Linked DNA regions of Caldimonas brevitalea. The main gene of each other region encodes a partner of the protein of the gene in region 2 in a complex. Links are inferred from orthologs where the notes say so. Each region holds a gene or a part of one and is shown on either strand. Other genes may lie near its edges. The genes, in order: dapF and AAW51_RS22920.

The links.
Region 1: the proteins of AAW51_RS22920 (region 2) and dapF are in contact, whole or in part, in a solved structure (PDB 5YGU), measured with the Escherichia coli proteins. The link is inferred for Caldimonas brevitalea from one-to-one orthologs.

What each region holds. Positions count from the first base shown.
Region 1 is NZ_CP011371.1:1,064,772-1,068,025, reverse strand. What follows is about bases 221-3,160. They hold dapF (diaminopimelate epimerase), read right to left. Parts: upstream 2,147-3,160; coding sequence 1,295-2,146; downstream 221-1,294. Other genes in these bases: AAW51_RS04710 (lysophospholipid acyltransferase family protein), read right to left, coding at 3,062-3,160; AAW51_RS04715 (LpxL/LpxP family acyltransferase), read right to left, coding at 2,184-3,059; AAW51_RS04725 (DUF484 family protein), read right to left, coding at 564-1,244; AAW51_RS04730 (tyrosine recombinase XerC), read right to left, coding at 221-502. Outside these bases: more of AAW51_RS04730, read right to left, coding at 1-220; more of AAW51_RS04710, read right to left, coding at 3,161-3,254. UniProt on the Escherichia coli protein: Involved in the succinylase branch of the L-lysine biosynthesis and in the biosynthesis of the pentapeptide incorporated in the peptidoglycan moiety. Catalyzes the stereoinversion of LL-2,6-diaminopimelate (L,L-DAP) to meso-diaminopimelate (meso-DAP).
Region 2 is NZ_CP011371.1:5,424,115-5,427,147, reverse strand. What follows is about bases 13-2,731. They hold AAW51_RS22920 (RNA pyrophosphohydrolase), read right to left. Parts: upstream 1,816-2,731; coding sequence 1,210-1,815; downstream 13-1,209. Other genes in these bases: AAW51_RS22915 (proline--tRNA ligase), read left to right, coding at 1,932-2,731; proB (glutamate 5-kinase), read left to right, coding at 13-1,099. Outside these bases: more of proB, read left to right, coding at 1-12; more of AAW51_RS22915, read left to right, coding at 2,732-3,033. UniProt on the Escherichia coli protein: Master regulator of 5'-end-dependent mRNA decay.

The DNA.
Region 1 (3,254 bases), 4.4 Mb from region 2 along the record:
CCGAGCGGCGTTTGCCGCCCTTGCCCAGCACCTGGGCCTCGCCCGCGGTCAGGTCGATCCAGCCGCGTGCGACGCCACTGGCCTGCACGTCCAGCCCCACCAGTTCGCTGATGCGCAGGCCGCAGCCGTACAACAGCTCCACCAGGCAGCGGTCGCGCGCTTCCAGCACCGGATCGGTGTCGGTGCGCTGCAAGTCGGCCAACTGCATCGACTGGTCGACCGACAAAGCCTTCGGTAGCGGCTTGGGCGCCTTGGGTGCGCGCACCCCTTCCACCGGGTTGTGCGTCAGGCCGCCTTGCCGGCCCAGCCAGCGGAACAACCCGCGCCAGGCGCTCAGCACGCGGGCCAGCGTGCGGCCCGATCGCCCCTCGCCGTGCAACGTCGCCGACCAGCGCCGCACGTGGTGCGGCTGTACCTGCGGCAGCGCCAGCCCTGCCTCGCCCGCCAGGCGGTCGAGGCAAACGAGGTCGCGCGCATAGGCTTCGAGCGTCAACGGCGCCATGCGGCGCTCCACGCGCAGGTGCTCCAGATAGCGCTCGATCTGCGCGTCCACCCGGGCCTCCTCAGGCTTGCGGCGGCAACAAGCGGGCCACCCCGGCGCTGGCGATCTCTCCCACCCGCATCAAAAACTCGGTGCCCATGTCGGCGGTGTAGCGCGTCGGATCGGGCGAACCGAGCACCAGCAGGCCGAACGCCGGGGTCGACAGGCCGTGGCGCAGCGGGATCAGCGCCAGCGACATCACGGTGGCCGAGTCGTCGAGCCACGACACCGGCTCGAAGCCGGAGTTGACGCCGCAATACGGCATCGTCAGGCTGGTGACGAAGGTCTTGGTGTCCTCCTTCACGCCCTGCGCGAACGGCCGCTCGGCGTATTCGGGCCGCACGTGCCACACGCGCACCGCCGCCTGCGGAATCAGGAACTGGTTCTTCAACTCCTCGACCATCAAGGCCGGGACATCGGCCGGGTCGGCCGCCAGCATCAAGGCCCGGGTCCAGCGGTGCAGCTTGTCGGCAATCGCCACGTTCTCCTGGCCGTGGCGGATCATCTCGACCAGCTTGAACTCCAGGCCCTTGATCTTTTCGCGCAGCATTTCCATCTGCCGCTCCTGCAGCGACACGGCACGCTGGCCGTGCGGGCTGGTGAGTTGCACGCTGGCCAGCAACTCGGCGTGGCGCTCGAAAAAGCCGGGGGTGTGCGCCAGATAGTTGGCGATGTCGTCTTCGGTGATGCCTTGGATGCTCATGGTGTAGGGGGGTATGGGTCAGGGGCTCGGCCTGCACGGCCGTGCGTGCGCTAGATCTCGATTTCGCCTTCGAAGACGGTGACGGCGGGCCCGGTCATCCAGACCGGGTGACCCGCACCTTGCCACTCGATGCCGAGCCGGCCGCCGCGGGTTTCGACCTCGACCCACGGGTCGAGCCAGCCGAGCCGGATGCCCAGCACCACCGCAGCGCAGGCGCCAGTGCCGCAGGCGAGCGTCTCGCCGGCACCGCGCTCATAGACGCGCAAGCGGACCTGCGAGCGCGAAACGACCTGCAGGAAGCCGACATTCACGCGGCGCGGAAAGCGCGTATGCGACTCGAGCTTCGGCCCCAGTTCGTGCACCGGCGCACGGTCGACATCGTCGACCCGCAGCACCGCATGCGGGTTGCCCATCGACGCCACGGCCAGTGGCACGGTCTGGCCCGCCACCTCGACCGGCCACTGTGCGTGGTCGCCCTGCGGCTGCGCCGCCAGGCCGGCAGCGTCGAACGGGATGCGCGCCGGCTCGAACACTGGCGCCCCCATGTTCACGGTGACCCGGCCGTCGGGCTGCAAGCGGGGCTCGATGACACCGCTGTGGGTGCTGACGCGGATCGCGCTTTTCTCGCTCAGCCCCTGGTCGCGCACGAATTTCGCGAAGCAGCGTGCGCCGTTGCCGCATTGCTCGACTTCACCGCCGTCGGCGTTGACGATGCGGTAGCTGAAATCGACGTCGGGCGCCGGCGCCGGTCCGACGATCAAGATCTGGTCGGCGCCGACGCCGAAACGGCGGTCGGCGAGGCGCCGGTATTGCTCGGGCGTCAGGGTCAGGGGCTGGCGGGTGGCATCGAGCACGACGAAGTCGTTGCCGGCCCCCTGCATCTTGGTAAAGCGCAGCTTCATGGGGCGGATTATCCGCCGCCCTGGCGGGCGACGTGCGTCAGTACAAGGGCGCTTCGCCGTCCGGCCGGGTCTTGAAGCGCTTGTGCACCCACAGGTATTGCGCCGGGTTGGCCCTGATTTCGGACTCGATCCAGCGGTTCATCGCCAGTGCATCCGCATGGGGGTCGTCGGTCGGAAAGTCGGTCCAGGGCGGCAGAAAGCGCACGCGGTAACCGCGCCCGCCCGGCAGGATCTCGGTCACTACCGGCTGCACCACCATGTCGAGCGCGCGCGCCATGCGCGAGGGTGCCAGCAGCGTGGCGGCCGGCACGCCGAAGAAAGGGATGAAGGCCGCGTCCTGCCGGCCGAAGTCCATGTCGGGCAGGTTGAAGAAGGGCTGACCCTGCCGGATGCAGCGGATCAGCGGCTTGGACGACTCCTGGCGCGAAAAGATGTCGGCCTGCCCGAAGCGCCTGCGGCCCTTGCGGATCGCCGCGTCGAACACCTTGTTGCTCTGCGCCTGATAGATCGACGTGGCGGTCTTGCCCACATGGAGTTGCACCGCGGTGCCGGCGACATCCAGCCCCATGAAATGCGGCACCAGCCACATCACCGGCCGCTCCGCCCGGTCGGCCAGCCCGACATCACCTTCGATGTGAATCAAGCGGCGCAACCGCGCTTCGCTCGCGTACCAGAGCAGCGAACGCTCGAGCAGACTGCGCGTCAGCCACTGGAAATGCTCCCGCGCCAACGCCTCGCGCTCGGCGGGCGACAACGCCGGCAAACACAGCTCGATGTTGCGCAAGGCGATACGCCGGCGCGAGCCGGCCAGCCGGTACAGCAGCCGGCCCAGGCCGCGGCCGAACGCGGCCAGCCATGCCAGCGGCAGCCAGTGCAGCAACCACAACAGCCCGATCAACAGACGCGCGGTCATGTTCACGTCGCCCCGCCCGAGAGGGCTGTGTCGTGGCGCGGTTCCTTGTAGCGGTGATAGCCCCAGAGGTACTGCTCGGGGCACTGGAGGATGAGTCTTTCCATCGCGCGGTTGATGAGAGCGGCGGCCGATTGTGCTTGATCGGCGCCGCCTTCCGGCAACGCCGGCTCCAGGGCGTCCACACGCACCACGTAG
Region 2 (3,033 bases):
CGCACGACGTATCGTCGTCAAGGTCGGTTCCAGCCTGGTGACCAATGAAGGTCGCGGTGTCGACGCCGAGGCCATCGGCCATTGGTGCCGGCAGTTGGCCGCGCTCGCCGGCCAAGGCCGCGAGATCGTGATGGTGTCCAGCGGCGCCATTGCCGAGGGCATGAAACGCCTCGGATGGGCGCGCCGGCCGAAGGAACTGCACGAACTGCAAGCGGCTGCCGCGGTGGGCCAGATGGGCCTGGCGCAGATCTACGAGACCAAGCTGCGCGAGCAGGGTATGGGCAGCGCCCAGGTGCTGCTGACCCATGCCGACCTGGCCGATCGAGAGCGCTACCTGAACGCCCGATCGACGCTGCTGACGCTGCTGCGCCTGCGGGTCGTGCCGGTCATCAACGAGAACGACACCGTGGTGACCGACGAAATCAAGTTCGGCGACAACGACACCCTGGGCGCGCTGGTGGCCAATCTCGTCGAGGCCGACGCGCTGGTGATCCTGACCGACCAGCGCGGCCTGTACTCCGCCGACCCGCGCAAGGACCCGACCGCGCGCTTCATCGAGGTGTCGGAGGCCGGCACCCCCGAGCTGGAACGCATGGCCGGCGGCGCCGGCTCGAGCATCGGCAAGGGCGGCATGATCACCAAGATCCTGGCCGCCAAGCGCGCCGCCGGCAGCGGCGCCTCCACGGTGATCGCCTGGGGCCGCGAGCCCGATGTGCTGCTGCGCCTGGCGGCCGGCGAGTCGATCGGCACGCTGTTGCTGGCGTCGACGCCCAAGCTCGCGGCCCGCAAGCAATGGATGGCCGACCATCTGCAGTTGCGCGGTGCGGTCGTGATCGACGACGGCGCGGTCAAGAAATTGCGCGACGACGGCAAGAGCCTGCTGCCGATCGGCATGGTCGAGGTGATCGGTGAGTTCGCGCGCGGCGATGTCATCGCGGTGCGCGATCCGAGCGGTCTGGAGGTGGCCCGCGGCCTCGCCAACTATTCGAGCAGCGAGGCGCGCCTGATCGCCCGCAAGCCTTCGAGCGAATTCGAGCGACTGCTCGGATTCACCGGTGAGCCGGAAATGATCCACCGCGACAACCTCGTGCTGGCCTGAGGGCCAGCAGGCGCACCGGTCGCCTTGGCGTGGCGAAGATGCCGTGGCGGTGGATCTGCGCGGCCCGCGCCCGGCGCGAGGCGGTGTTTGCGCCGCCTGCCGGCCCGACGCTACAGATTGCCGTCGAGGTCGCCGTCCAGCGGCTCCGCCACCGTCTGGGCCGAACCCCGCTCGGTACGCGGCGCGGTCTCGTCGCGGTGGTGCGGCCTCATGCCGCCTCGCAGATACCGATTGTGGTGGTTGGCGCGCGGCAGAAAGCGCGCCAGCTCGGTCAGCGCCATCTGGTAGACGTCGCGCTTGAACTCGATCACCACGTCCAGCGGCACCCAGTACTCGTTCCAGCGCCAGGCATCGAACTCCGGGTGGTCGGTCGCCCGCAAATTCATGTCGCAGTCGCGCCCGGTGAGTTGCAACAGGAACCAGATTTGTTTCTGCCCCCTGTAGTGCCCCCGCGCATCACGGCGGATGTAGTGCTCCGGCACCTCGTAGCGCAGCCAGTCGCGGGTCCGGGCCAAGATGCGCACATGCTCGGGCTTCAGCCCGACTTCTTCATGCAGTTCACGGTACATCGCCTGCTCGGGGCTCTCGCCGTGTTTGATACCCCCTTGGGGAAACTGCCAAGAGTGCGTCCGGATGCGCTTGCCCCAGAAAACCTGATTCTTCTGGTTGAGCAGGATGATGCCGACGTTGGGCCGGAAGCCTTCCCGGTCGAGCATAATCAAACCTCAATTTTGTCAACTGAAACCATTATTGCACTGGCCGGTGCGGTTTCAACCCCTCCTAAGCCCTGCTGCCTGCCGCCTGCTCGGGTTGCCGATGCGGGCCTTCATCCATGAAAGCCTCTCAGTTCTTCATTTCCACGCAAAAAGAAGCGCCTGCCGATGCGGAGGTCGTGAGCCACAAATTGATGATGCGCGCCGGCATGATCAAGCGCCTGGGCGCCGGCATCTACAACTACATGCCAATGGGCCTGCGCGTGATCCGCAAGGTGGAGGCCATCATCCGCGAAGAGATGAACCGCGCCGGTGCGGTGGAACTGCTGATGCCGGTGGTTCAGCCCGCCGAGCTGTGGCAGGAAACCGGCCGCTGGGACAAGATGGGCCCCGAGCTGCTGCGCGTCAAAGACCGCCACGAGCGCGACTTCATCATCCAGCCGACGTCGGAAGAAGTGATCACCGACATTGCGCGGCAGGAACTGCGCAGCTACCGCCAGCTGCCGAAAAACTTCTATCACATCCAAACCAAGTTCCGTGACGAACGCCGGCCGCGTTTTGGTGTGATGCGCGGCCGCGAATTCACGATGAAGGACGCCTATTCCTTCGACCGTGACGTCGAATCGGCCGGCAAGAGCTACGAAAACATGTATGCGGCGTATGGCCGCATCTTCGACCGGCTGGGCCTGCGCTACCGCGCGGTGGCCGCCGACACCGGCGCCATCGGCGGCGACCGTTCGCACGAGTTCCAGGTGATCGCCGAGACCGGCGAAGACGCCATCGTCTATTGCCCCGACTCCGACTACGCCGCCAACATCGAGCTGGCCGAAGCCGTGGCCTTGCTGCCCAGCCGCGGCGCCGCCACCCGCGCGCTCGAGAAAACCGCGACGCCGGGCCGCAGCACCTGCGCCGCGGTCGCCGAACTGCTGGGCCTGCCGCTGACCCAGACGGTGAAGTCGCTGGTGCTCGCGACCGACGAGAAAAACGAGGCCGGCGACATCGTGAAGACGACCGTCTGGCTGCTGCTGCTGCGCGGCGACCACGACCTGAACGAAGTGAAGGCCGGCAAGCTGCCGGGCCTGAAGGCCGGCTTCCGCTTCGCGACCGAGGCCGAGATCGCCGACCATTTCGGCTGCAAGCCCGGCTACCTGGGCCCGGTCGGGGTCAAGAAACCGGTCAAGGTGATCGCCGACCGTACCGTGGCACAGATGGCGGATTTCG